DNA from 2 places in the Streptomyces sp. NPDC057682 genome. Region 1 is predicted to be linked to the other one. Evidence: riboswitches for the same ligand, from Rfam matches in the RefSeq annotation. Region 1 holds a riboswitch; the other holds the start of a gene.
What was found. A riboswitch is a leader RNA that binds a small molecule or an ion and turns the genes downstream of it on or off. The one in region 1 is predicted to bind glycine.

Region 1 (15,140 bases):
CGACGAGTCCCGGCCGACGGAGACGGCCGAGACCAGACGCTCCGGTCTGGTACGGCTGGGCGAGATCGTCTCCTCGGCCAGGGCCGCCTTCGGCGTCCGGTTCGACCCGGTCGGCGAGCGGCTCTCCCTCGTCGACGAGCGCGGCCGGATCGTGGAGGACGACCGGGCTCTCCTGGTCATGCTCGACCTCGTCGCCGCCGAGCGGCGCAGCGGCCGGGTGGCACTGCCCGTGACGACCACACGGATCGCCGAGCAGGTCGCCGCGTACCACGGGACGCAGGTCGAGTGGACGACGACATCGCCCGACGACCTCACCCGGGTCGCGCGGGAGGAGGGCACGATCTTCGGGGGCGACGGCCGGGGCGGTTTCATGGTCCCCGAGTTCAGCAGCGTCTTCGACGGCTCCGCCGCGTTCGTCCAGCTCATCGGGTTGGTCGCCAGGACCCAGCTCACGCTCAGCCAGATCGACGCGCGCATTCCGCACGCCCATGTGCTGCGGCGTGACGTCGCGACGCCGTGGGCCGTCAAGGGACTGGTGATGCGCCGCGTCGTGGAGGCGGCCGGCGACCGCGACGTCGACACGACGGACGGCGTGCGCGTGGTCGAGGCCGACGGCCGCTGGGTGATGGTGCTGCCCGACCGGGCCGAGGCCGTCACCCATCTGTGGGCCGAGGGCCCCGACGACGCCTCGGCGCAGGCGCTCCTGGACGAGTGGGCCGCCGTCGTCGAGAGCGCAGGTCAGTGAGGTGACCGGCGGCCGGCGCGGGGGCGAGGCTCCCGCCCGGCCGCCGGACCGTGTCCGCGCGGGCCGGTGCGGTCCGGGCAGGGCGGGCCGGACCGTGCTGCGCATCGGTGGGGCCATTCGGCGCTAGCCCCCACGACGTGCGACTATGTGCGGCATGTCGCAGCAGCCCCCCGATCGGAGTAGTACCGCGCCACCGGCCGCGCGCCCCGACGCGTCCATGTCGCTGCTGACCAATGTGATGGACCACAGCCTGGACGACGGCTATGCGGAGGCCGCAGCGCGTCGTGACGCCGACGGGCGGGCCGGGATGCCCCGGACGCTGAAGGCCAAGCTGGGGCTCGCCGCGTGCCTGGTGCTGGCGGCCCTCGTCGTCACGCTCGGGGCCGCGCAGGCACGTGTCGCGGCGCCGGTCCTCGCGAAGGAGCGCGAGGAGCTGATCGACCGCATCGACGCCGAGACGGACGCCGCCGACACCCTCGAAGCACAGGTCGAGGAGGTCCGCGACGACGTGAACCGGCGGCAGCGCAAGGCACTGGAGAAGCACGGCGGGGACCAGGCCGAACTGGTCGCGCTGCTCTCCGGCGCGACACCCGTGCAGGGTCCGGGGGTCAAGCTCGTCGTCGACGACGCGAAGGATTCCGACCAGGGAGGCGGCGGACCCCGGGAGAGCAGCGGTTTCTCCGACACCGGGCGCGTCCGCGACCGGGACATGCAGCGGGTGGTCAACGGGCTGTGGCAGTCCGGCGCCGAGGCGATCGCCATCAACGGCCAGCGGCTGACCGCCCTGTCGGCCATCCGTGCCGCGGGCGACGCCATACTGGTCGACAACAAACCGCTGGTGCCGCCGTACACGGTGCTCGCGGTGGGGGACGGGAAGAAGCTCGCCGCGGCCTTCCGGGACAGTGACGACGGCCAGTACCTTCAGGCGCTGAAGGAGACCTTCGACATCAGGACCAGCCTCTCCGCCGAGGAGAAGGTGAGCCTCCCGGCCGCTCCCAGCCTGACCGTACGCACAGCAGAGCCTTACAAGGCCGCGGACACGGGCAGTGGCGCGGCACACACAGGGAAGGGCACATCGTGATCGCCGTACTGGGCCTCGTCGTGGGAGTCGTGGTCGGACTGTTGGTCCGGCCCGAAGTGCCGGCGGTGGTGGAGCCCTACCTCCCGATCGCCGTCGTGGCCGCCCTCGACGCCGTCTTCGGAGGCCTGCGGGCCATGCTCGACGGGATCTTCGTCGACAAGGTCTTCGTGGTCTCCTTCCTGTCCAACGTGGTCGTCGCCGCGCTGATCGTCTTCCTGGGCGACAAACTGGGCGTCGGCGCGCAGCTGTCCACGGGGGTCGTGGTCGTCCTCGGCATCCGCATCTTCTCCAACGCCGCCGCCATCCGCCGGCACGTCTTCCGGGCCTGAGGCCGATGAGCGACGACGCATACGACAAGGGTCCGGACGAGGCGGCGGAGGCCGGGGAGCCCGCACCGGCGCCCCGGCCGCTCACCGGGCGTCAGCGGCTGGTGGCAGGCCTCTGGCCGCCCCGGGTCACCCGCGCCCAACTCATCGTTGCGCTGCTGCTGTTCGTCCTCGGACTGGGCCTGGCGATCCAGGTGCGGTCCAACAGCGACAACAGCGCGCTGCGCGGTGCCCGCCAGGAGGACCTGGTCCGCATCCTCGACGAGGTGGACGACCGTACGCAGCGGCTGGAGGACGAGAAGCAGCGTCTCGACGACCAGCGCACGGAGCTGGAGAACAGCTCCGACCAGGCCGAGGAGGCCCGTAAGCAGACGGTCGAGAAGGAGCGTCAACTCGGCATCCTCGCGGGTACCGTTGCGGTGCACGGCCCGGGTATCACGTTGACGATCAACGATCCGGGGGACGCCGTGCAGGCGGACATGCTGCTCGACGCGCTCCAGGAGCTGCGTGCGGCCGGTGCCGAGGCGATCGAGGTCAACGGCGTGCGTGTGGTGGCCCATACGTATTTCTCCGGTGACGGCGGTGCCGTCGAGGTGGACGACCGCAAGATCTCCGCCCCGTACGTCTTCAAGGTCATCGGCAAGCCGCAGGATCTGGAACCGGCGCTCAACATCCCCGGTGGTGTGGTGCAGACGTTGGAGAAGGAGCAGGCCACCGTGCATGTGGCACAGTCCGACGACATTGTCGTCGACGCCTTGCGACCGGCGGAGCGGCCTGACTACGCTCGATCATCGGCCCAGTGAACCGGGGGCGTGAGGGCGTCGGGGGACACGGGCCGGAGGTTGCGGGGGGTCGCCGCACCGTATCGGTGGTGCGTGGTGGAAACTGTCGAGTGGCTACGGACGTTGTGAAGATGTCCGGGTCGGCAGGTGTGTTCATTCAGGGTTCGTCCTGCCCCACGGGCGGGTCTGTTTCGGTCAAGGGGAATCGCCCGTGAAGTTGTTTGGGAAGTTGTTCGGCAAGAGCGCACGCGATGACGCCGCACGCCATCGCGCACCGCGCCACGGCCAGAACGAGGAGCAGGGCGGCGAACGCCCGCTCTTCCGCGATCAGGTGGCAGGTTCGGGGGGTGACATTTCGGGTGGTTCCGGCGCGTCGTCTGTTGACCCTGCCGGTGCCGGCCGCATAGGTTTCGGAGCACCGTCAACCTCAAGTACGGGTGGAGGGTTCGCCCCGGGGCAGGAGGCTTCGTCCATGCCGGTCTGTACGAGGTGCGGTCACCGCAACACCGAAGCGAGCCGTTTCTGCTCCAACTGCGGTGCGCCGCTGCGGGGCGGAGTCCCCGAGCGCGCCTCGGAGACCACGTCGACCATCTCCATCTCGGGGCTGGAGGCCTACGAGGCGGAGGCCACCGGGCAGACGGCTCTGCCGTCGCTCTCGCCCGAGGCCCAGGCGGCCGTGGACGCCCTGCCGCTCGGCTCGGCGCTCCTGGTGGTGCGCCGCGGGCCGAACTCGGGAAGCCGCTTCCTGCTGGACAGCGAGCTGACCACGGCCGGCCGCCACCCGCAGAGCGACATCTTCCTCGACGACGTGACGGTCTCGCGCCGGCACGTGGAGTTCCGCCGGAACGCCGACGGCAGCTTCACCGTGGGGGACGTGGGGAGCCTCAACGGCACGTACGTCAACCGCGAGCGCATCGACTCCGTCGCGCTGTCCAACGGCGACGAAGTGCAGATCGGCAAGTACCGGCTGGTCTTCTACGCGAGCCAGCGCGGTATCTGATCCGCCCCCGACTCCGTTCGGGGGACCCCCAGGAAGGGCCATGCTGAGAACACCGACGGGCGGTGCCGGACACGGCACCGCCACCGCCGACGACCGGCCGATGAGCATCGGCACGGTGCTCCTGAGGCTGCGGGACGAGTTTCCCGAGGTCACGATCTCCAAGATTCGTTTCCTGGAGGCCGAAGGGCTCGTCGAACCGCAGCGCACCCCTTCCGGATACCGCAAGTTCCACGCCGAGGACGTCGAGCGCCTCGCGCAGGTGCTGCGGATGCAGCGGGACCACTATCTTCCGCTGAAAGTCATCCGCGAGCACCTGGACGCCCTCGCCCGGGGCGAGCAGGTCGCGCTGCCGTCCCCGGGCGGGGAACGGGAGCAGGGCGAGTGCGCCTGGACCACGGGATCGGGGCGGGCCACCGCGGCCCGTATCGGCCGGGCGGAGCTGCTGGCCGCCGCGGAGGTCACCGAGAGCGATCTGGACGCCTGGGAGGCGTACGGGCTCGTCGCGCCGACGGCCGAGGGCGGCTACGACTCCGAGATGGTCAACGTCGCCAGGCTTGTGGCGGATCTGGGGCGATTCGGTCTGGAACCCCGGCATCTTCGCGCGATGCGGGCCGCCGCGGACCGTGAGGCCGGGCTCATCGAGCAGGTCGTCGCGCCTCTGCGCCGCCACAGGAATCCGCAGACCAGAGCCCATGCGGAGGCCACCGCGAGGGAGCTGGCGGAGCTGTCCGTACGGCTCCACGCGGCGCTCGTCCAGACCGCCCTGCAGATCCGTCTCCACTGATCCGGACGGTGCCCGACTACCCAAACCTGCCGAGCACGTCCTAGGGTTGCTGTGTGAACGAGCTCGACGTTGTGGGTGTCCGGGTGGAAATGCCCTCCAACCAACCGATCGTGCTCCTGCGTGAAGTGGGAGGCGACCGGTACCTCCCCATTTGGATCGGTCCCGGTGAAGCGACCGCGATCGCCTTCGCTCAGCAGGGCATGGCCCCCGCCAGACCGCTGACCCATGACCTCTTCAAGGATGTGCTCGAGGCCGTCGGCCAGGAGCTCACCGAGGTCCGGATCACGGATCTCCGGGAAGGGGTCTTCTACGCGGAGCTGGTCTTCGCCAGCGGGGTCGAGGTGAGCGCGCGTCCCTCCGACGCCATAGCGCTCGCCCTGCGCACCGGAACGCCGATCTACGGCAGTGACGGGGTGCTCGACGATGCCGGGATCGCGATCCCGGACGAGCAGGAGGACGAGGTGGAGAAGTTCCGCGAGTTCCTCGACCAGATCTCACCGGAGGACTTCGGTACGAACAGCCAGTGACGTCCCCGGGGCGCGCATCCGACAAGCCTTTCCCGGTCGAACGGCACGGGAAACCACCCTCAGGGTGATTATCACTCGGCGTGCCGAGTGTGGCGATCGTTGACGCACCCCGAGTGACTGCCTACCTTCGAGTGGGCAGGTCAAGGACGGAGGTCGGCGTGAGAAACAGCGGCGACGGTACGGCAGCGGGCGCGCCGTATCCGCAGCAGGGGAGTACGGCCGGCCACACCATCAGGCAGCCGGTCGCACCGGCCGCCGTGGCGGGGGACGGCGTGACAGCGGCCAACGACATCGGCTACCGAGGACCGACGGCCTGCGCCGCCGCCGGCATCACCTACCGGCAGCTCGACTACTGGGCCCGTACGGGGCTGGTGGAGCCGAGCGTCCGCCCGGCCTACGGCTCCGGCACCCAGCGGCTCTACAGCTTCCGGGACGTCGTCCTGCTGAAGATCGTGAAACGCTTCCTGGACACCGGCGTGGCCCTCCAGAACATCCGCACCACCGTGCAGCACCTGCGGGCCCGCGGCTTCCAGGACCTCGAACGCATGACGTTGATGAGCGACGGCGCGACCGTCTACGAATGCTCCTCGCCCGCCGAGGTCGTCGATCTGCTCCAGGGCGGTCAGGGCGTCTTCGGGATCGCCGTCGGTGTGGTCTGGCGCGATGTGGACGCCGCCCTCTCCCAGCTCCACGGGGAGCGCGTCGACACCGGCGAAACACTGATCGGCAACAACCCCACCGACGAATTGGCCCGCCGCCGCAACCGGGCCGGCTGACCGCTCCCGTACGGCAGGACGGCCACGCACCGGAGGATCCGGCGCGTGGCCGTCGTCGTGACGGGGCGACTGTCAGTGCCGTAGGGCACCATCGGGTGATGTGAGAGCCGCGCCCACCATCCTGCATCTGGACATGGACGCCTTCTACGCCTCGGCGGAGCAGGCGGCGAAGCCCAGCCTGCGCGGCAAACCGGTCGTGGTGGGCGGGCTGGGGCCGCGCGGGGTCGTCGCCACCGCCTCCTACGAGGCCCGGCGCTTCGGGGTGCATTCGGCGATGCCCATGGCCCAGGCCCGGAGACTCGCGCCCAACGCCGCCTACCTCGTCCCGCGCTTCGGCCTCTACCGCACGGTGAGCGACCAGGTCATGGCGCTGTTGGGTCAGCTGTCCCCGCTGGTGGAGCCGCTCAGCCTGGACGAGGCCTTCGTCGACCTGGAGGCCGGCGGGACGGCGGACGACAGCGCCTCCGCCCTGGAGATCGGCCGCCAGCTGCGCACGGCCATCACGGCCGTGACCGGACTCAGCGGTTCCGTCGGACTGGCCGGCTCCAAGATGCTGGCGAAGATCGCGTCGGAGGAGGCCAAACCCGACGGTATCCTGCTGATCGAACCGGGTACCGAACGGGAACTGCTCGCGCCCATGCCCGTGCGCACCCTGCCCGGGGTCGGACCCGCCACCGCCGACCATCTGCGCCGGGCCGGTATGACCACGGTCGACGACCTCGCCGAGGCCGGTGAGGCGGAGCTCGTACGGCTGCTGGGCAAGGCGCACGGCACCGCGCTGCACCACATGGCCCTGGGCCACGACGACCGGCCCGTCGTCGCGGAACGGGACGCCAAGTCGGTTTCCGTCGAGGACACCTTCGACGCGGATCTGCACGACCGGGTCCGGATCAGGACCGAGGTCGAACGGCTCGCCGACCGCTGTGTCCACCGGCTGAAGGGGGCCGGGCGCTCCGGGCGCACGGTGGTCCTGAAGGTGCGGCGCTACGACTTCTCCACGCTGACCCGCTCCGAGACGCTCCGGGGGCCCACCGACGACCCCACAGTGGTCAGGGAGGCCGCGGCGCGGCTCCTGGAAGGCGTGGACACCACCGGGGGCGTACGGCTGCTCGGCGTCGGTGTCACGGGGCTGGCCGACTTCACCCAGGAGGATCTCTTCGCGCAGGCGGCCGGAGAGCGCGCGGCGGCCGCCGGGGCCGCCGCCGAGGCCGCCGGGCCCCACCGGCCCGAGGGCGCACCGAGGGAGCCCGGGGACGGCCGTCCTGCGCCCGACGGCGGGGAGAGCGAGGAGAGCCCCGAGCAGCGGGCCGCGCGGCGCTGGCCGGCCGGGCACGACGTGCACCACGAGGCACACGGACACGGCTGGGTGCAGGGGAGCGGGGTCGGCCGCGTCACCGTGCGGTTCGAGGAACCGGAATCGCGGCCGGGCCGGGTGCGGACGTTCCGGATCGACGACCCGCAGCTGCGGCCCGCCGAGCCCCTGCCGCTCGTGAGCGATCCGGCGGACTACTCCTCGTGGCCGGCCAGCCTGCCGAAGTCACGGTCGGGGCCGCCGGCGTCGGGCGCCGCGTCCAGACCGTAGTGCCGGTAGAGCTGGAGCTCCTGCTCCGGCGAGAGATGGCGACCCACGCCGAAGTCGGGGGCGTCCTTGATCAGGGAGCGGTCGAAGGGGACGCGCAGCGTCTCGTCGACCAGTTCGCTCGGCTCCAGGGGGACGAAGGCGTCCCGGCTGAACAGTCCGGTGCGGACGGCCGCCCACTCCGGCACACCGGTGGCATCGTCGAGGTACACCTCGTCGACGGTTCCGATCTTGGTGCCCTTGCGGTCGAACGCCTTGCGGCCGATCAGGCTGCGCGGATCGATGTCGGTCTGCACGGTCCCTCCCACTGGTCGCGGCTACTCCACAGGCACTACAGAAGTCCACAATCGTGGTCCCGGCCACTCGGGAAGGGAGCCGGGGACCCCGCTGGTAGGCTGGATACGGCTGCTGACCCCGTGCGGGAGAGTCCTCCGGAAGCCCTCCGGAGGGCGCCGAAGGAGCAAATCCTCCCCGGAATCTCTCAGGCCCCCGTACCGCACGGACGAGGTCACTCTGGAAAGCAGGGCGGGTTCCGTACGGCGTGAGCCGTGCCGGGTCCCTCCCTCACCGACGGTGAAAACCGGTGCGCCCCGCGGGCACCGGTGAAGCTCTCAGGTTGAGATGACAGAGGGGGAGGCCGTTCGGGCACCCCGCGCCGTGGTGCCCCTCGCAGGTCGTGACAGACCAGGAGGCCTCCATCATGACCCCCCGTCGCCCTTCGCTCGCCCAGCTGGAACAGGGAATCCCGTTCGAGCAGCGCCACATCGGTCCCGATGCCGAGGCCCAGGCGAAGATGCTCGCCCAGGTCGGCTACGGCTCGCTGGACGAGCTGACCGCCGCCGCGGTGCCCGACGTGATCAAGAGCGCCGAGGCGCTGGCCCTGCCGGACGCCCGTACCGAGGCCGAGGTCCTGGCCGAGCTGCGCACGCTCGCCGACCGCAACCAGGTGCTGGCCCCCATGATCGGGCTCGGCTACTACGGCACCTTCACCCCGCCGGTGATCCTCCGCAACGTCATGGAGAACCCCGCCTGGTACACGGCGTACACGCCGTACCAGCCCGAGATCTCCCAGGGCCGCCTCGAAGCCCTCCTGAACTTCCAGACGATGGTCGCCGACCTCACGGGGCTGCCCACCTCCGGTGCCTCGCTGCTCGACGAGGGCACCGCCGCCGCCGAGGCCATGGCGTTGGCGCGGCGCGTCGGCAAGGTCAAGCAGGGCGTCTTCCTGGTCGACGCCGACACCCTGCCGCAGACCGTGGCGGTCATCGAGACCCGGGCCGAGCCCACCGGCGTCGAGGTCGTCGTCGCGGACCTGAGCGACGGGATCCCGGCCGACCTCGCCGAGCGCGGCGTCTTCGGCGTGCTCCTGCAGTACCCCGGCGCCTCCGGAGCCGTGCGCGATCTGCGCCCCCTCGTCGAGCAGGCCCACGAGCTGGGCGCGATCGTCACCGTGGCCGCCGACCTGCTGGCGCTCACGCTGCTCACCTCGCCCGGCGAGCTGGGCGCGGACATCGCCGTCGGCACCACCCAGCGCTTCGGTGTCCCGATGGGCTTCGGCGGACCGCACGCCGGCTACATGGCCGTCCGCGAGAAGTTCGCCCGCAGCCTTCCCGGCCGCCTCGTCGGCGTCTCCGTGGACGCGGACGGGAACAAGGCCTACCGGCTGGCGCTCCAGACCCGCGAGCAGCACATCCGCCGTGAGAAGGCCACGAGCAACATCTGCACCGCGCAGGTGCTGCTCGCCGTCATGGCCGGCATGTACGCGGTCTACCACGGCCCCGAAGGGCTGCGGACCATCGCGCGCCGCACCCACCGCTACGCCGCCATCCTGGCGCGGGGGCTGCGCGACGGCGGCGTCGAGGTGGTCGGCGACGCCCACTTCGACACGCTCACCGTCCGCGTCCCGGGCGGGGCCGCCGCGGTCGTCGAGGGCGCCCGCGCCCGCGGGGTGAACCTCCGCCTCGTCGACGCCGACACCGTCTCCCTCGCCTGCGACGAGACCACCACCCGCGCCCTGGTCGAGTCCGTCTGGGCCGCCTTCGGCGTCGAGGCGGACGTGGAGGCGCTGGACGCCACGACCGCCGACGCGCTGCCCGAGGGGCTGCTGCGCGACGACGCGATCCTGACCCACCCGGTTTTCCACCAGCACCGCTCCGAGACCGCGATGCTGCGCTACCTGCGCCGCCTCGCCGACAAGGACTACGCGCTGGACCGCGGCATGATCCCGCTCGGCTCCTGCACCATGAAGCTGAACGCGACGGCCGAGATGGAGTCCATCACCTGGCCCGAGTTCGGCGCGCTGCACCCGTTCGCCCCGGCCGAGCAGGCGGAGGGCTTCCTGACGCTCATCCACGAGCTGGAGGAGCGCCTGGCCGAGGTCACCGGTTACGACGCGGTCTCCCTCCAGCCCAACGCGGGTTCGCAGGGCGAGTTCGCCGGGCTGCTCGCCGTCCGCGCGTACCACCGCGCCAACGGTGACGAGAACCGGACCGTCTGCCTGATCCCGTCCTCGGCCCACGGCACCAACGCCGCGAGCGCCGTGATGGCCGGGATGAAGGTCGTCGTGGTGAAGACCGCCGACGACGGCGAGGTCGACGTCGAGGACCTGCGCGCCAAGATCGCGCAGCACCGCGACGAGCTCGCGGTGCTGATGATCACCTACCCGTCGACCCATGGTGTCTTCGAGGAGCACGTCGCCGACATCTGCGCCGAGGTCCACGACGCCGGCGGCCAGGTGTACGTGGACGGCGCCAACCTGAACGCGCTGGTCGGTCTCGCCAAGCCGGGCCGCTTCGGCGGCGACGTCTCCCACCTGAACCTGCACAAGACCTTCTGCATCCCGCACGGCGGCGGCGGTCCGGGCGTCGGCCCGGTCGGTGTGCGCGCCCACCTTGCGCCGTACCTGCCGAACCACCCGCTGCAGCCCGCCGCGGGCCCGGAGACCGGCGTCGGACCGATCTCGGCGGCGCCCTGGGGCTCGGCGGGGATCCTGCCCATCTCCTGGGCGTACGTACGCCTGATGGGGGGCGAGGGCCTCAAGCGCGCGACGCAGGTCGCCGTACTCGCGGCCAACTACATCGCCAAGCGGCTGGAGCCGCACTACCCGATCCTGTACACCGGCCCGGCGGGTCTCGTCGCGCACGAGTGCATCGTGGACCTGCGGCCGCTGTCGAAGGCCACCGGTGTCAGCATCGACGATGTCGCCAAGCGCCTCATCGACTACGGCTTCCACTCGCCGACCATGTCGTTCCCGGTCGCCGGCACGCTGATGATCGAGCCGACCGAGAGCGAGGACCTGGCGGAGCTGGACCGTTTCTGCGACACGATGATCGCCATCCGCGCCGAGATCGAGAAGGTGGCCTCGGGCGAGTGGAGCGGGGAGGACAACCCGCTGGCCAACGCTCCGCACACCGCGGCCGCGCTGGGCGGGGAGTGGGCGCACGCCTACAGCCGCGAGACGGCGGTCTTCCCGGCCGGGGTCTCGCCCGCCGAGAAGTACTGGCCGCCGGTGCGCCGCATCGACGGCGCCTTCGGCGACCGCAACCTGGTCTGCTCGTGCCCGCCGCTGGACGCGTACGACGACTGATCCGGGGGCGGCGTCGCGAACGGGCGGCGTGACGCGGACACGCGTGGGGGCCGGTGCGGAGATCTCTCCGGGCCGGCCCCTTTTCCGTACCTGCGGCTCAGGCCGCCTTCGCCACCCGGCCGGTGCCCAACGGCCGGTGCGGGGCGATGATCTGTCCGTCGGGAAGCAGCTCACCGGTGTCCTCGAAGAGCAGGACGCCGTTGCACAGCAGGCTCCAGCCCTGTTCCGGGTGATGGGCCACCAGGCGGGCGGCTTCCCGGTCGGCGGAGTCGGCTGTCGGGCAGGGTGGCTGGTGCTGGCACATGGATGGGTTCTTTCGCTGCGTCGAGTTGAATGTCCTGCGGCTGGACGAGGTGTTCATGACCGCTCCCCCGTATCGATCGGTCCGATCCCAGTGTTGCCCCACGGACGTCATTCCGCAGGGATTTCGCAGCAGCGCTCCTTCTCCTCTCATGACGCGTCACCCAGCCGGACGGTTCAGCGCAACTGCACTGTCCCTTCGGGTGGTTCGGGGTGGCCGGATGGGGCTAGTCCGGATGGACCCCCGGCTCCCGCGGGCATGCGCGGCGCCCCGCCGCCGGGGTGCCGGTGACGGGGCGCCGCGCATGAGACGTGGGGGAGCGGGGCTCAGGCGGGCGAGCCCAGCAGGGGGCCGGGACCGGGTGCGATACGGGTGGTGATCACGGGGAGCAGATCGGCGACCCGGTGCGGACGGTGTGCCGCGATACCCGGTGGGGCGGGAGCGAGCGGGACGAGGAGATCGGCAGGGGCGGGTGCGCCGAGGGAGGCGTCCGCCGTGATGTCGCCGTGCAGCCAGAGCGCGAGCATGTACAGCTCGGGGATGGACAGGAGCCGCGGCTGGTACGGGGTGGGGGCCGCCTCCGCCTGGCGCAGGGCGAGTTCGGTCGAGGCGAGGTACGGGCCCTCGAAGAAGTGCGAGAACGCCCAGCCGTCGGGGGTGAGCATGGTGTCGGCCGCGGCGACGGCCCGTTCCGTGCCGCGGATCAGGAAGCGCCAGCCGATGAGGCGGGTGGTCGGCGCGAGGGCTCCCGGTGCGAGGCGGTCCAGCACATGGACGGGGAGCGGGTGATCGGGGCTCAGTGGTTCCTGGGCGGACCGCAGTGCTGGTGTGCGGGCCTCGCGGACGGCGGTCGGTGAACCGAGGGCCGCGAGAACGCTGCGCAGGGCGGGCGCGGGGGCCGGGGGAACATGCAGCGGCATAGTGGGTCGCCTCTCACTTCGGAGACACGGTGGTGCGTGGGCGGGTGCAGACGGCGGTGTCGGCGTGCGGGGCCAGAGGAGGCCGGTGACTGGGCCGGTGCGTCAACTCTCTGCCTCGTCCGCGGAGTTTATACGACACGTGTTCACACGGTGTTTCCACTAGCCGTCGTGGTGATTGCCGACAAGGCGGTATCCGGACTTTATTATGCGGAGATTACGCTGATTCGATGCGCGCGGCGCAGTCACCGCCTCGGGTTTTTCCCGCGTCGCGGTCGGCCGAAACGTGCCGGTGCATTCCCCGTATGCCGATCGGGAAACTGTGGGATGCGGCATGCCGAGTGAATGTGCCTCGGGCCTCGTTCTTCAGATTAGCGGCCGCATGCCGTCCGCGGGGCGTTACGGATCTCTCCGTCTGGGCATTATCGACCCTGACGCGAGCGGTCTGGGCCGCGGGCCGCCCACTTGAGGAGGGACCCTTCGATGGGGGAGAAGGTCGTGGCGGACGCCTTTGACCTGTCCGACCGGCAGCGGTATCGGACCAAGCTCCACCAGTGCCTGGAGGGGCTGGAGAGACTTCTGGCGGACCGGAGGTTCGACCGTCCCCGCAACCTCATGGGGATGGAGATCGAACTGAATCTGGCCGGTGCCGACGGTATGCCGAAGATGTTGAACGGACAGGTACTGGACCGTATCGCCAGCCGTGATTTCCAGACGGAACTGGGGATGTTCAATCTGGAAGTCAACATAGTTCCCCATCATCTGTCGGGCCGCGTTCTCGATCAACTGGCCGAGGAGCTGCGGGCCGGGCTCGGATATGCCGACCGGAAGGCCGCCGAGGTCGACGCCGGGATCATGATGATCGGAATACTCCCCACGCTCGGACGCACCGACATGGTCCGGTCCAACCTCTCCGACGTGGACCGCTACGCCCTGCTCAACGATCAAATGGTGGCGGCCCGGGGCGAGGATTTCTCCCTGGATATCGAAGGCGTGGAGCGACTGGTCTGCACCTCCGGATCGATCGCTCCGGAGGCCGCCTGCACCTCCGTGCAGCTGCATCTCCAGGTGACCCCCGAGCGCTTCGCGGACGTCTGGAACGCGGCCCAGGCCGTGGCCGCGGTGCAGGTGGCGCTGGGGGCCAACTCCCCGTTCCTGTTCGGCCGTGAGGTGTGGCGGGAGTCCCGGCCGCCGCTCTTCCAGCAGGCCACGGACACCCGGCCGCCCGAACTGCAGAACCAGGGCGTGCGGCCGAGGACCTGGTTCGGCGAGAAGTGGGTGGACTCGGCCTTCGAGCTGTTCGAGGAGAACCTGCGCTACTTCCCGCCGCTGCTGCCCCTGTGCGACGAGGAGGATCCGCTGCGCGTCCTCGACGACGGCGGGGTGCCCCACCTCCACGAGCTGGTCCTCCACAACGGCACCGTCTACCGGTGGAACCGTCCGGTGTACGGGCTCGTGGACGGCGTACCGCATCTGCGCGTGGAGAACCGGGTCCTGCCCGCCGGGCCCACCGTGGCCGACGTCATGGCGAACACGGCCCTCTACTACGGGCTGGTCCGGTCGCTGGCGGAGGAGCCGCGACCGGTGTGGACCAGGATGCCGTTCGCCGCGGCGGCGGAGAACTTCGAGAACGCCTGCCGGCTGGGCATCGACGCCGAACTGCTCTGGCCCCGTCCCGGACGCTCCGGCGGGCTGACCCGGGTGCCGGCCGTGAAGCTCGTACGGGACGAACTGCTGCCGCTGGCCGCCGCGGGGCTCGACGCCTGGAACGTCGAGGCCGCCGACCGGGACCACTATCTCGGGATCATCGAGGGGCGCTGCCGGCGGCGGACGAACGGGGCGTCCTGGCAGGCGGAGGCCTATCACCGGGCCCGTCGCGCGGGGCTCGCACGGGGCGACGCGCTCGCCGCGATGACCCGGCGGTACGGCGAACTGATGCAGGCCGGTGAGCCGGTGCACACCTGGCCCGCGGACATCCCGGCGGCATGAGGCGGGCCCGGCGGGAACCCCGGAGGATCCCGTCGGGCCCGGTCGCCCCGTGTCCTACTCCTCCTCGGCCGCGCGGCCGTTCTGGCCGGCGGTCATCACGGCCTGGAGGATCACCGCCTGGATCTCCGCCGGGTCGTTCACCTGGTAGCCGCCGCCCCCGGTGATCTTGGCTATGTCGTTCAGCTCGTCGCGGTCCGCCTCCGGGCCCACCGCGATGGCGAGCAGCGGAACGGGCCGCTCGGGGTCGCTGATCCTCTTGAGCTCCGCGATCAGGGCGGAACGCGAGATCGACTGCTCGTCCTGGTTGGAGCCGTCCGTGAGGATCACGACCGCGTTGAACTTGTCCTTCACATAGGTGCGCTGGGCCTCCTTGTACGCGGCCAGCGTCGTGTCGTACAGACCGGTGGCACCGTCCGGCACGGGCTTCAGCCCGGCGAAGGCGGCGGCGAGCTTCTCGCGGTGGGTGCCGCCGCCCTTGGCGGCGTCGCCGAGCCGCGCGGTCGCCACCAGCTGGCGGTAGTCCTTGTCGCCGTCGAGCGTGGTGGCGAACTCCCAGAGCCCGATCTCGTCGTTCGGCGTGAACTGGTTGAGCGCCTGGATCAGCGAGGCCTTCGTCACGTCCATCCGCGACTGGTTGCGGCCCGGCACGATCGTGGCCATCGACCCCGAGGCGTCGACGACCGTGGTGAGCCGCGCGCTCTGCACGGTGATCGTCCACATGCCCAGCGTCTGCTGGAGGGCCTCGTC
Region 2 (15,140 bases), on a different contig from region 1:
CGGCCAGCCGCCACTGCTGGTTGGTGGCGTCGAGGTCGGTCCACTGGACGATCGGGCCACCGTTCGCGGTCGACCAGTTGTGGACGTCCAGGACCTTGCCGGAGTGGCGGGACTTGATGCGGTAGTAGCCGTCTCCGGAGTCGACGAACTGCCACTGCTGCTGGCTCTGATCGTTCCTGGTCCACTGGGTGATGCGGGCGCCGTCGTTCGTCGCCAGGTTGTAGACGTCCAGGGCCTTGCCGCTGTTGCGGTTGACCAGCACGTACGAGGCGTCGGGGTCGACGGTCGGAGCGGCGGCGGCGGGCTGGGTGCCGAGGAAGGTGGCCGCGAGGAGCATGGGCACGAGGACGGTGAGCAGGCGTCTCAGGGGGAATGGGTGGGGACGGCGATTCCGCATCGGAGAGGGCTTCCCTTCTGGGGGACGGGATGGGGTGACCCCGAAGAACCGTGGAGTGGCCGCCCTGGGTGCGGGGACGGAACCGTGGGAAGGCGGCCGCGTGTGCCGAGAAGTCGGTGCTCCGATCGGTCTGGTGGCCGGAGCACCGCGCCAGCTGCCGGGAGAAGAGATTCGGAAACCTTGCGGAAACTCCCCGGACGCTTGGACGCCACAAGGGTAGGAATGAGGGGTCTCCCGGTCAAGGTTCCGTCCGCGGTCTGTCCCTGAACAGGGACTCTTGCCCCGGTATCTCGAAAGTTTCGAATCGTAAAACGAAACATCTTTTGTCTGGAGCATTGACGATGCACCGTCAATCGCCTCATCATCCCTGTCTGAAAAGGCGGTCACAGTTCGAGATCTCGAACGGTCGTGCCCGCGGACCTGCCGCGACTTCTCCCCTGGAGGCACAGCCATGGGCTCGTACGCCCTTCCCCCACCCGCTGCCCGCCGCGGCAGGCTCCGCGGTCTGCCGGCAGCCCTGTTCGTCGGCGTGTTCGCGCTGATCGGCGCACTGGCCGCGCCGCCGCACGCATACGCCGCCGAGAGCACGCTCGGCGCCGCGGCGTCGCAGAGCGGCCGCTACTTCGGCACCGCCATCGCCTCGGGCAAACTCGGCGACTCGGCCTACACATCGATCGCGGCCCGCGAGTTCACCTCGGTGACGGCCGAGAACGAGATGAAGATCGACGCCACCGAACCCCAGCGGGGCCAGTTCGACTTCACCGCAGGCGACCGCGTCTACAACTGGGCGGTGCAGAACGGCAAGCAGGTGCGCGGCCACACCCTGGCCTGGCACTCCCAGCAGCCGGGCTGGATGCAGAGCCTCAGCGGCAGCTCGCTGCGCCAGGCGATGATCGACCACATCAACGGCGTGATGGGCCACTACAAGGGCAAGATCGCCCAGTGGGACGTGGTGAACGAGGCCTTCGCCGACGGCAGTTCGGGAGCCCGGCGCGACTCCAACCTCCAGCGCACCGGCAACGACTGGATCGAGGTCGCCTTCCGTACCGCGCGCGCCGCCGACCCGGCCGCCAAGCTCTGCTACAACGACTACAACGTGGAGAACTGGACCTGGGCCAAGACCCAGGCCATGTACTCCATGGTCCGGGACTTCAAGCAGCGCGGCGTGCCCATCGACTGCGTCGGCTTCCAGTCGCACTTCAACAGCGGCAGCCCCTACAACAGCAACTTCCGCACCACGCTCCAGAGCTTCGCCGCCCTCGGCGTGGACGTGGCGGTCACCGAACTCGACATCCAGGGCGCGTCGGCCACGACGTACGCCGACGTGACCAACGACTGCCTGGCCGTCCCGCGCTGCCTCGGCATCACCGTCTGGGGTGTGCGCGACACCGACTCCTGGCGATCGGGCGACACGCCGCTGCTGTTCAACGGGGACGGCAGCAGGAAGCCCGCCTACACAGCCGTCCTCAACGCGCTCAACGGCGGCTCCACCACGCCCCCTTCGGGCTCCGGTCAGATCAAGGGCGTCGCCTCCGGCCGCTGCCTGGACGTGCCGGGCTCCACCACCTCCGACGGGACCCGGGTCCAGCTCTGGGACTGCGGCGGCGGCACCAACCAGCAGTGGACGTACACCGCCGCCGGCGAGCTCAGGGTCTACGGCGACAAGTGCCTCGACGCCGCCGGGACCGGCAACAACGCCAAGGTCCAGATCTACGGCTGCTGGGGCGGCGACAACCAGAAATGGCGCCTCGAATCCGACGGCTCCGTCGTCGGCGTCCAGTCCGGCCTGTGCCTCGACGCCGTCGGAGCCGGCACCGCCAACGGCACCGGGATCCAGCTCTACTCCTGCTGGAACGGCACCAACCAGCACTGGACCCGCACCTGAGCGGACCTGCCGCCGAGGCGCGGGGGGAGCGGACCCGGGGCGGTCCGGGGCATGTGGTGAAAGCAGCGCCCTAGGGCGCTACTTTCACCACACGCCCTAGCACTCGATGATGTTCACCGCGAGCCCGCCCCGGGCCGTCTCCTTGTACTTCACGGACATGTCCGCACCGGTCTCCTTCATGGTCTTGATGACCTTGTCGAGGGAGACCTTGTGGCTGCCGTCGCCGCGCAGGGCCATCTTCGCCGCGGTGACGGCCTTCACGGCGGCCATGCCGTTGCGCTCGATGCAGGGGATCTGGACGAGGCCGCCGACCGGGTCGCAGGTCAGGCCCAGGTTGTGCTCCATGCCGATCTCGGCGGCGTTCTCCACCTGCTCGGGGGTGCCGCCCAGGACCTCGGCGAGGGCGCCGGCGGCCATGGAGCAGGCGGAGCCTACCTCGCCCTGGCAGCCGACCTCGGCGCCCGAGATGGAGGCGTTCTCCTTGAAGAGCATGCCGATGGCGCCGGCGGCCAGCAGGAAGCGGACGATGCCGTCCTCCTTCTCGGCCTCGGTGGCGCCGCCCGCCGCGAAGTTCATGTAGTAGTGGAGCACCGCCGGGATGATGCCGGCCGCGCCGTTCGTCGGGGCGGTGACCACGCGGCCGCCCGCGGCGTTCTCCTCGTTGACCGCCATCGCGTAGAGGGTGATCCACTCCATGGCGTGGGTCTGGGGGTCGCCCTCGGCGCGCAGCTGGCGGGCGGTGGTCGCGGCGCGGCGGCGGACCTTCAGGCCGCCGGGCAGGATGCCCTCGCGGGCCATGCCGCGCGACACGCACGCCTGCATGGCGCGCCAGATGTCCAGCAGCCCGGAGCGGATCTCGTCCTCGGTGCGCCAGGCGCGCTCGTTCTCCAGCATCAGGGACGAGATCGACAGACCCGTGTCGCGGGCCAGGCGCAGCAGTTCGTCGCCGGTGCGGAAGGGGTGCCTGAGGACGGTGTCGTCGAGCACGATCCGGTCCTCGCCGACCGCGTCCTCGTCGACGACGAAGCCGCCGCCGACCGAGTAGTACGTCTTCTCCAGGAGCGGGGCGCCCTCGTGGTCGTAGGCGAAGACCGTCATGCCGTTGGCGTGGTACGGCAGCGCCTTGCGGCGGTGCAGGACCAGCTGCTCGTCGGCGTCGAAGGGGATCTCGTGCATGCCGAGCAGGTTGATCCGGCCGGTCGCGCGGATCGCCTCGACCCGTTCGTCCGCCGTCTCGACGTCGACCGTACGCGGGGACTCGCCCTCCAGGCCGAGCAGCACGGCCTTGGGGGTGCCGTGGCCGTGCCCGGTGGCGCCGAGCGAACCGTACAGTTCGGCCCGTATCGAGGCGGTGTGGGCGAGCAGGCCCTCGTTCTTCAGGCGGCGCGCGAACATCCGGGCGGCGCGCATCGGGCCGACCGTATGGGAGCTGGACGGGCCGATGCCGATCGAGAACAGGTCGAAGACCGAGATGGCCACGGGGAACTCCTAGGGGTTGGTAGACGCCGTTGTCTGCCGGGTGGTGCGGTACGGGCGGGGTGCCCGGAAAGCAGGGGACAGAGCGGGGGACAAGGGACGGGGCACCGCACTCACCTCTCAGTGTGCGCGGTGCCCCTCCCGGACGCGCGGACGCGCCGGTCCGGCTACTTCTTCAGGCCGGGGTACAGCGGGAACTTCTCGGCGAGCGCGGTGACCCGGGCCTTCAGGTCCTCCGTGTCGTAGGCCGGCTTGAGGGCCGAGGCGATGATCTCGGCGACCTCGGTGAAGTCCTCGGCGCCGAAACCGCGGGTGGCCAGGGCCGGGGTGCCGATCCGCAGGCCCGAGGTGACCATCGGGGGCCGCGGGTCGTTCGGGACGGCGTTCCGGTTGACCGTGATGCCGATCTCGTGGAGCCGGTCCTCGGCCTGCTGGCCGTCCAGCTCGGAGTTGCGCAGGTCCACCAGGACCAGGTGCACGTCCGTGCCGCCGGACAGCACGGAGACGCCCACCTCGGTGACGTCGGGCTGGACCAGGCGCTCGGCCAGGATGCGGGCGCCCTCCAGGGTGCGCTGCTGGCGCTCCTTGAACTCCTCACCCGCCGCGACCTTGAAGGAGACGGCCTTGGCCGCGATGACGTGCTCCAGCGGACCGCCCTGCTGACCAGGGAAGACCGCCGAGTTGATCTTCTTGGCGAGCTCCTGGGTGGAGAGGATCACACCACCGCGCGGACCGCCGAGGGTCTTGTGCGTGGTGGTGGTGACGACGTGGGCGTGCGGCACCGGGTTGGGGTGCAGGCCCGCGGCGACCAGACCGGCGAAGTGCGCCATGTCGACCATCAGGTACGCGCCGACCTCGTCCGCGATGCGGCGGAAGGCGGCGAAGTCCAGCTGGCGCGGGTACGCCGACCAGCCGGCCACGATCAGCTGCGGCTTGGACTCCTTGGCCAGGCGCTCGACCTCGGCCATGTCCACGACGCCGGTGTCGTCGACGTGGTACGGGACCACGTTGTAGAGCTTGCCGGAGAAGTTGATCTTCATGCCGTGGGTCAGGTGACCGCCGTGGGCCAGGTTCAGGCCCATGATCGTGTCGCCCGGCTTCAGCAGCGCGAACATCGCGGCGGCGTTGGCCTGCGCACCGGAGTGCGGCTGGACGTTCGCGGCCTCGGCGCCGAAGAGCGCCTTGATGCGGTCGATCGCGATCTGCTCGACCACGTCGACGTGCTCGCAGCCGCCGTAGTAGCGGCGGCCGGGGTAGCCCTCGGCGTACTTGTTGGTCAGGACGGAGCCCTGGGCCTCCATGACCGCGACCGGAGCGAAGTTCTCCGAGGCGATCATTTCGAGGGTGGACTGCTGGCGGTGGAGCTCGGCGTCGACGGCGGCGGCGACGTCCGGGTCCAGCTCGTGGAGGGAGGAGTTGAGAAGCGACATCAGGTGGTCCCTTGGGGTCTTTAGTTGCCGGAGAACGCGGTGTACTCGTCGGCGGAGAGCAGGTCCTCCGGCTCCGCCGCGACGCGCACCTTGAACAGCCAGCCGCCCTCGAACGGAGCGGAGTTCACCAGCGACGGGTCGTCCACGACGGCCTGGTTCGCCTCGGTGACCTCACCGGTCACCGGCGAGTACAGGTCGCTGACCGACTTGGTCGACTCCAGCTCGCCGCAGGTCTCGCCCGCGGTCACCGTGTCACCGACCTCGGGGAGCTGGGCGTAGACGACGTCGCCGAGCGCGTTGGCGGCGTACTCGGTGATGCCGATCGTCGCCACACCGTCCTCGACGGCCGACAGCCACTCGTGCTCCTTGCTGTACCGCAGCTGCTGGGGGTTGCTCATGACCTGAATTCTCCTGTACGCGGGGGAGTGCTGATGGACGGTGGTCTTACGGTGTGAGACAGGACTGCGTCACGTCGCGCGGGGGTCCTGCGCCCCACGGTGCTACTTGCGCCGCTTGTAGAACGGCAGCGCCACGACCTCGTACGGCTCGTGGCTGCCCCGGATGTCGACGGCGACGCCCTCGGTGCCCGGCTCGGCGTACGCCGCGTCGACGTACGCCATGGCGATCGGCTTGCCCAGGGTGGGCGAGGGGGCGCCCGAGGTGACCTCGCCGACGACCTCGCCGCCGACGACGACGGAGAACCCGGCGCGCGGGACCCGGCGGCCCGTGGCGACCAGGCCGACCAGCTTCCTCGGCGGCGCGCTCTCGGCGCGCTCGGCGGCGGCCTCCAGGGCCTTGCGGCCGACGAAGTCGCCGTCCTTCTCGAACTTCACGACCCGGCCGAGACCGGCGTCGAACGGGGTCAGCGCGGTGGTCAGCTCGTGCCCGTACAGCGGCATGCCGGCCTCCAGGCGCAGCGTGTCGCGGCAGGAGAGCCCGCACGGGATCAGGCCGCGCGAGGCACCGGCCTCGGTGAGGGCTTTCCACAGCTCCTCGGCGTGCTCCGGCGCGACGAACAGCTCGAAGCCGTCCTCGCCGGTGTAGCCGGTGCGGGCGATCAGGGCGGGCACCCCGGCGACCGTGCCGGGCAGACCGGCGTAGTACTTCAGACCGTCCAGGTCGGCGTCGGTGACCGAGGCCAGGATGGCGGGGGACTCGGGACCCTGCACGGCGAGGAGCGCGTAGGCGTCGCGGTCGTCGCGCACCTCGGCGTCGAAGCCCGCGGCGCGCTCGGTGAGCGTGTCGAGCACCAGCTGGGCGTTGCCGGCGTTGGCGACGACCATGTACTTGGTCTCGCCGAGCCGGTAGACGATCAGGTCGTCCAGGATGCCGCCGTCCTCGGCGCAGATCATCGTGTAGCGGGCGCGGCCCGGGGAGACGGTGCCGATGTTGCCGACGAGCGCGAAGTTCAGCAGGTCGACGGCGCGCGGGCCGGTGACGGTGATCTCGCCCATGTGGGAGAGGTCGAAGAGCCCGGCCTTCGTGCGGACGGCGTTGTGCTCGTCGCGCTCACTGGCGTAGCGCAGCGGCATGTCCCAGCCGGCGAAGTCGGTCATGGTGGCGCCCAGCGAACGATGCAGGGCATCGAGGGCGGTGAGGCGGGGGGCGGTGCTCATGGATGAAGGCTCCCAGGGCATGACGACGAGGACGGTCCTCCCCATCTGTCATCGGAACCTGAGAGGTTCGCCGGGAGCCCCCGAGGGGGTTCGGCTTGCACCTTGGGTGGAGTCGCGCGGCGACTCGCTTTTCAGATCTGCCTCATCCACGCGGTACGGGGCCTGAGAGATTCAAGGGAGGGACTTGCTCCTTCGGCGCCCGGCCTGGGCCGGGACTCTCCCGCGCGGATTCGAGCGGCCTTTATGCAGTTGACCCGGTCATCATCGCACGGTGTGCGGGAGAGTGGGGTGCGGGGACCGGCGGCGGTCGCGACGGGCTTCCGGCAGCCGTTCCGGCGGGGTTCCGGCGGGTCGGACGGTTGTGCCGCATTACCTTTTCTTTACACTTCATGGGCAGGTGAGGGTCGGCCGACAGGGGGAGGGCGATGACATCGCAGCGGTACGCGACGACCGCGGGGGTCGCGCGCGGCGCACTGCCCGCTCAGGCGGGGGCGCCGGCGAGGGAGGCGGTGGGCCCGCGCGCGCCCGTCGTCCGTGACCTGCGGGACCGTGCGGGGCGCGGCCCGCGCGCCCTGCACTTCGCGGCGGGCGACGTGGTGGTGGTCTCGGGGCTGCCCGGCAGCGGGAAGTCGACGCTCATCGCGCGCACGGTCGAGGTCCGCGCCGTCGACTCCCAGGACACCCGGGACCGCTGGGCGGCCCGGATGCCGGCCTTATGCCCGTACGCCCTCTACCGTCCGCTGGTCCGCCTCGCCCACTACGGGGGGCTGTGGCGCGTGCTGCGCTCCGGCGTCTCTGTAGTGGTCCACGACTGCGGCACCCAGTCCTGGGTGCGGAACCTGCTCGCCCGCCATGCCCGGCGGCGCGGCCGGACCCTGCACCTGGTGCTGCTGGACGTCACCGAGGAGACGGCCCGGCGGGGCCAGCGCGACCGCGGCCGGGGCGTCTCCGGCTACGCCTTCGCCCGCCACCGCAGGGCCGTGGGGCGACTGCTGCGCGAGACCGCCTCCGGCCTGCTGCCGCGCGGCTGCGCCTCGGCGGTCCTGCTCGACCGGCAGGCGGCGGACCTGCTGACCCGGATCTCCTTCGCAGACGCACAGACCACGGAGTGACCGCGGACCGTCCGAGTGCTGGACGGTCCGGCGGCGGGGTCCGGATCCGGCCGTACGGAGATAACCTCTAGGCCGCGAGGGGCCACGAGAGGCCGCGGAGGAGCGCGTACCCGGTTGCCCGGGGTGAGAGAGGGACACAGTGGACATTCCGGCACCGGCCCGGTCCGACGCGCAGGGCGGATGGCCGGCCAACGAGCTCGAAGAGGTGCTGAGCGCCTCGCTCGGCAGCCCGGAGGCGGGCGGCCGGCTGGTCGAGGTGCTCGGGCGCAGCCAGGTCTGGGTGCCGCTGCCGGCCGGCGGCGGTCCGGACTCCGGCGTCCTCGATCTGCCGACCCTGGAGATCGAGGGCGCTCCCTATGTCCCCGTCTTCAGCTCCGAACAGCAGTTCCTCACCTGCGTCGGCCCGCACATGTCCTTCACCGTCGCGCCCGCCCGCGACTTCGCCCGCGGACTGCCCCCGCAGCTGGGCATCGCCGTCAATCCGGGCGGAGCCGTCGGCATGCCGCTGCCCCCGCCCGCCGTGGCCGAACTCTGCCGGGTCGGCCGCACCGCGCTCGACGGACCCGCCAGCGGCGGCCGGGTCCGGCTGTTCGAACCGGACTGGCAGGAGGAACCCGTCGACTTCCTCGCCGCCGCGGCCGGGGAGTTCCAGGAGAGCGGCGTGGTGCGCACCGCCCGCCGCGCGCTGGCCAGCATCGAGGGCGGCGACCCGGTGCTCTTCGTCGGCGTCGAGTTCTCCACCTGGGACGGGGCCGGGCGCAACGCCCCCATGGACGCCCTGGGCCGGGCGCTGGGCCGGGTCGAGGTCCGCTGGCCGGTCAATCTGGTCCTGCTCGACGTCGCCCAGGACCCGGTCGCCGACTGGATGCGCTCCCGGGTGCGCCCCTTCTACCAACGCGCCGAGGTGTAGGGCGTGGCCCCGGGCCGTGGCGTCAAGCCGGTGTCAGGGCCGCCGCATAAGCTGGTTTGATGGGCTGGTGCCTCGGCACCGTGCCGTCCCCGAGAGCCCCGGGGAGCGGCGGGCCGACACAGAGGATCGAAGAGGGGCGGGACCCAGGGTGAGCGCGTCAGGCACCGCGGCGGCCGGACAGGTCGAGCACATGCTGCGCCAGGTGACGCCCGGACGCTACGACGCGTACGAGGCTCTGCTCCGGGCCCTGGCGGAGAGCCGTGTCTGGATGCTGCTGTGGCACGGCCGGGCCGGCTCGCCCGACGCCCAGTACGGCAACATGGAGGTCGACGGCCTCGGCTACGCCCCCTGTGTCACCTCCGCCCAGGAGCTCACCGCCAGCGGCTGGACCCGGGACCACGAGATCGTCGGGGGCCGCGACATCGCCCGCGCCCTGTTCCCCGACCGCTGGGGCATCTGGCTGAACCCGCACGCCCCGGGCGGCGGCGTCGGCGTCCCCTGGCTCGACCTGCGCCGCATCGCCACCGGGCTGGACCGGATGCCCGCCGGACCGCTGCGGATCAGCGAGCCCGCCATCGACCTCCCGCAGTTCTACGCCCAGCTCACCCGCAACGCCCACCACACCCCCGCGATCCGCTCGCTGCGCCGCGCCTGGGTGCAGCCCGCCCTCGGCTCCCCGTACCTCGCCATCGGTCTCGATCTGTACGACACCGGACGGGCCTCGGTCGACGCCGTGCGGGCGATGATGCGGCAGTCGGTGGGAGCGGTGCCCGAGGGGCTCCCGGTGTCCACGGTGGCGATGTCCGACGCGTACGACCCCGTCGCGATGTGGCTGCGCGCCAACGCGCGTCCGTTCTACGACCGCGAGCCGCACGGCCCGGCCGCCGGTGGCCCCGCCGTCGCTCCGAGTTACGGCTACCCGCAGACCCCCGGCCCGGCGCCGCAGGCCTACTGACGGCCCGTCAGCCCGCCCGCGTATCGGACAAAGCGCTCCGCGACCGGACAAGGCCCCCGCTCGCGCCGCCCAAATCGCCACCCCATCACACCTGTTGGGCGTCATGTCCGTTCTGGTGGATTAGCGGCCGAGTGGTCCGCTCACTCGATCAAGCTGTCCGGATAACGGAAGCTCACTGACCGCATCACGTTTGAGCAAACATTCCCCGTCAGGTCTGGCGGGTGATCGCAACGGCACTGAAGACTCCCGGCTAGTGGCGATCGTCGGCCCTTTGTACGAGGTTGCACCGGCGGTCACTCCACGGACGCATTCGCACCGAAAACATCAGCCGCAGTACGCGCCGCGGCTGACACGCGCCAGGCCGTCACCGCGGCGAGTAGGGGCCGGCCACCGCCGGCGGGAGGGGTCAAGGGCACTGTGACCGCACCGATCGAGACCACCGGATCGGCTGCCGAAGCGCAGCCGGAGGCAGTACTCACGGGAGTCAAGCAGAGCCAGATCGAGGGCCGTTCGCTCGGGCAGATCGCCTGGACGCGCTTCAAGCGTGACAAGGTGGCCGTGGCCGGCGGCATCGTCGTCCTCCTGCTGATCCTGCTCGCCGTGCTCTCCAAGCCGATCCAGGCCGTCTTCGGACTGGACCCCAACGAGTTCCACCAGGACCTCATCGACCCGGCGCTGCTCGCCCCCAAGGGCGACTGGGGCGGCATCAGCTGGAGCCATCCGCTGGGCGTCGAACCGCAGTACGGCCGCGACATCATGACCCGCATCATCGAGGGCTCCTGGGTCTCCATGGTCGTCGCCGTCGGGGCCACCCTGCTCTCCGTGGTCATCGGCGTCTTCATGGGCGTGGTCTCGGGCTTCTACGGCGGCTGGGTCGACACCGTCATCAGCCGCATGATGGACACCTTCCTCGCCTTCCCGCTGCTCCTCTTCGCGATCTCCATCTCGGCCGCGCTCCAGGACGGCGCCTTCGGTCTGGAAGGGCTGCCGCTGCGCATCGCGGTCCTCATCTTCGTGATCGGCTTCTTCAGCTGGCCGTACATGGGTCGTATCGTCCGCGCCCAGACCATGAGCCTGCGCAACCGCGAATTCGTCGAGGCCGCCCGCTCGTTGGGCGCCCGCGGCCCCTTCATCCTCTTCCGGGAGCTGCTGCCCAACCTGGTGGCGCCCGTGCTCGTCTACTCCACGCTGCTCATCCCCTCGAACATCCTCTTCGAGGCGGGGCTCAGCTATCTCGGAGTCGGTATCGCGCCGCCGCAGGCCTCCTGGGGCGGGATGCTCACCAACGCGATCGACTTCTACGAGAACGACCCGATGTACATGATCGTGCCGGGCGTGGCCATCTTCGTCACGGTCCTGGCGTTCAACCTGCTGGGAGACGGGCTGCGCGATGCGCTCGATCCCCGCGGCAAGTAGGTCCCGGGTGCTCGTCACGACGACGTGCGACATGCCACGGCAACCATCGATTGAGGGGGATTTCCTCAGGTGAAGACCAGAAAAACGACAGCGTTGGTTGCCACGGCCGTGGTTCTGATGCTGGGCGCGTCCGCGTGCAACGGATCCAAGGACGACGACGGCGGCTCGAAGGGCAAGGGCGGCTCCGGCGCCACCGACGCCGCGCTGACGTCCATCGTCAACAAGTCGGACAAGAAGGGCGGGACGCTCAAGCTGGAGATGTCCGACGAGCCCGACTCGCTCGACCCCGGCAACACGTACTACGGCTGGGTGCAGAACTTCGCCCGCCTGTACAGCCGCAGCCTCACGTCCTTCAAGCCGGCCGCCGGCAAGGAAGGCCTGGAGGTCGTCCCGGACCTCGCCGAGGGCCTCGGCAAGGCCAGCCCGGACGCCAAGACGTGGACGTACACCCTGAAGAAGGGTCTCAAGTACGACGACGGGACCCCGATCACCTCGAAGGACGTCAAGTACGCCGTCGAGCGGTCGAACTTCGCGCCGGAGGCCCTGTCCAACGGCCCGACGTACTTCAAGGCCCACCTCATCGGCGGCGACAAGTACAAGGGTCCCTACAAGGACAAGAACCCGAACGGCATCGCCTCCATCGAGACGCCGGACGACTCCACCATCGTCTTCAAGCTGAAGGACGCCTTCGCGGACTTCGACTACCTGGCGACCTTCTCGCAGACGGCCCCCGTGCCGGCCGCGAAGGACAAGGGCGCCGACTACGTCAAGAGCATGGCGTCCTCGGGCCCGTACAAGTTCGAGTCCTACGAGGAGGGCCGCGGCGCGACCCTCGTCCGCAACGAGAACTGGGACCCGAAGACCGACCCGATCCGCCCGGCCCTGCCGGACAAGATCACGGTCCGCTTCAAGGTGAAGCAGGAGACGGTCGACAACAACCTGCTCTCCGACAACATCACGGTCGACGGCGCCGGCACCGGTGTCGCCCCGGCGACGCAGCCGAAGGTCCTCACCAAGGCCGACCTGAAGAAGCAGACCGACAACTCGTACGCGGGCGCCACCTCGTACATCGGTCTGAACGTCAACGTCGCCCCGTTCGACAACATCCACTGCCGCAAGGCCGTCCAGTGGGGCATCGACAAGGCGTCGATCCAGGCCGCCCAGGGTGGCGACCCCAAGGGTGACGTCGCGACGACCCTGCTGCCGCCGACCGTCAACGGCTACGAGAAGTTCGACCTGTACGAGTCGGCCGGTCACAAGGGCGACGAGGCCAAGGCCAAGGACGAGCTGAAGCAGTGCGGCAAGCCGAACGGCTTCGACACCAAGATCTCGGCCCGCTCGGACCGTCCCGCCGAGATGGCCATGGTCACCGCGGTGCAGGCCTCGCTGAAGAAGATCGGCGTCAACGCCGAGATCAAGACCTTCCCGGCGGGCAAGTACTTCCAGAACTTCGCGGGCAACCCGAGCTACGTCCACGCCAACAAGCTCGGCATGATCATGAGCGCCTGGGGTGCGGACTGGCCGACCGGCTTCGGCTTCCTCGACCAGATCATCAACGGTTCGGCCATCAAGCCGTCCGGTGGTAACAACGTCCAGGAGCTGAACGACCCGGCGATCAACAAGCTCCTCAACGAGGGCATCGCCAACACGGACGACGCCGCCCGCGCCAAGGCCTGGGCCAACGTCGACCGCGCGGTCGCCGAGGGTGCCACCGCCGTGCCGCTGATCTACCGCAAGAACCTGCTGCTCCGCCCGGTCTCCGCGACGAACGTCACGGTCACCCAGGCCTACCTCGGCATGTACGACTACGTGCTGATGGGTTCCGCCAAGTAGGAACGGCCCCGCTCCCCGGGCCGGGCCGCGCGCGCGGCCCGGGGAGCGGCCTCCGGACCCCCAGAATTGTCCCGAAAGGCAGGTGAAGGCACGGTGTCCGACCGTATGGGTCATCCCCGGCGGGCGGGTACCGGCGCCGGATAGCTGTGGCTGCGTACATCATCCGACGCGTCTTCGGCGCGGTGCTGCTGCTGTTGATCGTCAGCGCAGTCACCTTCGCGATCTTCTTCCTCGTCCCCCGGCTGGCCGGTCAGACGATGGACCAACTGGCAGCCCAGTACGTGGGCAAGGACGCCAACCCGCAGTCCATCCTCGCGGTCAAGCAGAACCTCGGCCTCGACCAGCCGCTCTACGTGCAGTACTGGCACTTCCTCAAGCAGCTGTTCGTCGGCGCCGACTTCCAGTTCGGCCCCGAGGCCACGCACTGCGGAGTGCCCTGCTTCGGCTACTCCTTCAAGCGGCACGTCGAGGTGTGGCCCGAGCTGACCGCGCGTATCCCGGTCACGTTCTCGCTGGCCATCGGTGCCGCGGTGATCTGGCTGATCAGCGGTGTGGCGATCGGTGTCGTCTCCGCCCTCAAGCGCGGTTCGATCCTCGACCGCTTCTTCATGGGCGTCGCGCTCGCCGGTGTCTCCCTGCCGATCTTCTTCACCGGCATGCTCGCGCTGGGCGTGCTGACCGTGCAGTGGCCGATCTGGGAATCGATCACCTATGTGCCCTTCACGGAGAGTCCGCTGGACTGGGCGTGGAACCTGCTCATCCCGTGGTGCTCGCTCGCCTTCCTCTACTCCGCCCTCTACGCCCGCATCACCAGAGCCGGGATGCTGGAGACCATGGGCGAGGACTACATCCGTACGGCCCGTGCCAAGGGCCTGCGGGAGAGCAAGGTCATCGGCAAGCACGGCCTGCGTGCCGCGCTCACCCCGATCGTGACCATCTTCGGCATGGACTTCGGTCTGCTGGTCGGCGGCGCGGTCATCACCGAGACCGTCTTCTCCTTCCAGGGGATGGGCCAGTACGCCATCAAGAGCGTGCAGGAGAACGACCTCCCGATCGTCATGGGCGTGACGCTCGTCGCCGCCTTCTTCATCGTCATCTGCAATCTGCTGGTGGACCTGGTGTACGCCGCCATCGACCCCAGGGTGAGGCTCTCGTGAGTGAGGTTTCCAAGGCACAGACCGCGGCAGTGGGCGAGCCCGCCGCCGCGCCGGCCGGCAGCGACGAGGCCTTCCTCTCGGTACGGGACCTGCGCATCCACTTCAAGACCGACGACGGTCTGGTCAAGTCGGTCGACGGCGTCAGCTTCGACGTGAAGCCCGGCCGGACCCTCGGCATCGTCGGCGAGTCCGGCTCCGGCAAGTCCGTCACCTCGCTGGGCATCCTCGGACTGCACCGCACGGCTCCCAACGCGCGGATCTCCGGCGAGGTCTGGCTGGACGGCGAGGAACTGCTCGGCGCCTCCGACGCGCGGGTGCGCGAACTGCGCGGCCGCAAGATGGCCATGATCTTCCAGGACCCGCTCTCCGCGATGCACCCGTACTTCACGGTCGGCTCGCAGATCGTGGAGGCCTACCGGGTCCACCACAAGGTCAGCCGGAAGACCGCCCGCACCCGGGCCGTCGAGATGCTCGACCGGGTCGGCATCCCCGAGCCGCACAAGCGGGTCGACTCCCACCCGCACGAGTTCTCCGGCGGCATGCGCCAGCGCGCCATGATCGCGATGGCCCTGGTCAACAACCCGGAACTGCTCATCGCCGACGAGCCGACCACCGCCCTGGACGTCACCGTCCAGGCGCAGATCCTGGACCTGATCCGGGACCTGCAGAAGGAGTTCGGCTCCGCCGTCATCATGATCACGCACGACCTCGGGGTCGTCGCCGAGATGGCCGACGACCTCCTGGTGATGTACGGCGGCCGGTGCGTGGAGCGCGGCCCCGCGGAGAAGGTCTTCTACGAGGCCCAGCACCCGTACACCTGGGGCCTGCTCAGCTCGATGCCGCGCATCGACCGCGAGGAGACCGACCGGCTGGTCCCCGTCAAGGGCCAGCCGCCGTCGCTGATCAACGTGCCGAGCGGCTGCGCCTTCAACCCGCGCTGCCCGTACGCGGAC

Region 2: another riboswitch for glycine. It lies ahead of gcvT (glycine cleavage system aminomethyltransferase GcvT); the one in region 1 lies ahead of gcvP (aminomethyl-transferring glycine dehydrogenase).

What each region holds. Positions count from the first base shown of each region.
Region 1 is NZ_JBHVIN010000006.1:455,723-470,862, reverse strand. Features, by position in the region: gene ACFVDM_RS14250 (sugar phosphate nucleotidyltransferase) at 1-745, shown strand, start outside; gene ACFVDM_RS14245 (DUF881 domain-containing protein) at 900-1,826, shown strand; gene ACFVDM_RS14240 (small basic family protein) at 1,823-2,155, shown strand; gene ACFVDM_RS14235 (DUF881 domain-containing protein) at 2,161-2,955, shown strand; gene ACFVDM_RS14230 (FHA domain-containing protein) at 3,017-3,934, shown strand; gene ACFVDM_RS14225 (MerR family transcriptional regulator) at 3,975-4,718, shown strand; gene ACFVDM_RS14220 (bifunctional nuclease family protein) at 4,772-5,245, shown strand; gene ACFVDM_RS14215 (MerR family transcriptional regulator) at 5,404-6,021, shown strand; gene ACFVDM_RS14210 (DNA polymerase IV) at 6,122-7,603, shown strand; gene ACFVDM_RS14205 (PRC-barrel domain-containing protein) at 7,528-7,896, opposite strand; glycine riboswitch at 8,010-8,107, shown strand; gene gcvP (aminomethyl-transferring glycine dehydrogenase) at 8,301-11,186, shown strand; gene ACFVDM_RS14195 (DUF5999 family protein) at 11,284-11,490, opposite strand; gene ACFVDM_RS14190 (hypothetical protein) at 11,814-12,407, opposite strand; gene ACFVDM_RS14185 (glutamate-cysteine ligase family protein) at 12,888-14,393, shown strand; gene ACFVDM_RS14180 (substrate-binding and VWA domain-containing protein) at 14,448-15,140, opposite strand, start outside.
Region 2 is NZ_JBHVIN010000004.1:473,679-488,818, forward strand. Features, by position in the region: gene ACFVDM_RS09665 (non-reducing end alpha-L-arabinofuranosidase family hydrolase) at 1-397, opposite strand, end outside; gene ACFVDM_RS09670 (endo-1,4-beta-xylanase) at 849-2,282, shown strand; gene ACFVDM_RS09675 (L-serine ammonia-lyase) at 2,379-3,761, opposite strand; gene glyA (serine hydroxymethyltransferase) at 3,926-5,188, opposite strand; gene gcvH (glycine cleavage system protein GcvH) at 5,209-5,586, opposite strand; gene gcvT (glycine cleavage system aminomethyltransferase GcvT) at 5,689-6,804, opposite strand; glycine riboswitch at 6,946-7,037, opposite strand; gene ACFVDM_RS09695 (AAA family ATPase) at 7,230-7,916, shown strand; gene ACFVDM_RS09700 (enhanced serine sensitivity protein SseB) at 8,056-8,826, shown strand; gene ACFVDM_RS09705 (enhanced serine sensitivity protein SseB C-terminal domain-containing protein) at 8,975-9,781, shown strand; gene ACFVDM_RS09710 (ABC transporter permease) at 10,199-11,197, shown strand; gene ACFVDM_RS09715 (ABC transporter substrate-binding protein) at 11,267-13,030, shown strand; gene ACFVDM_RS09720 (ABC transporter permease) at 13,177-14,187, shown strand; gene ACFVDM_RS09725 (ABC transporter ATP-binding protein) at 14,184-15,140, shown strand, end outside.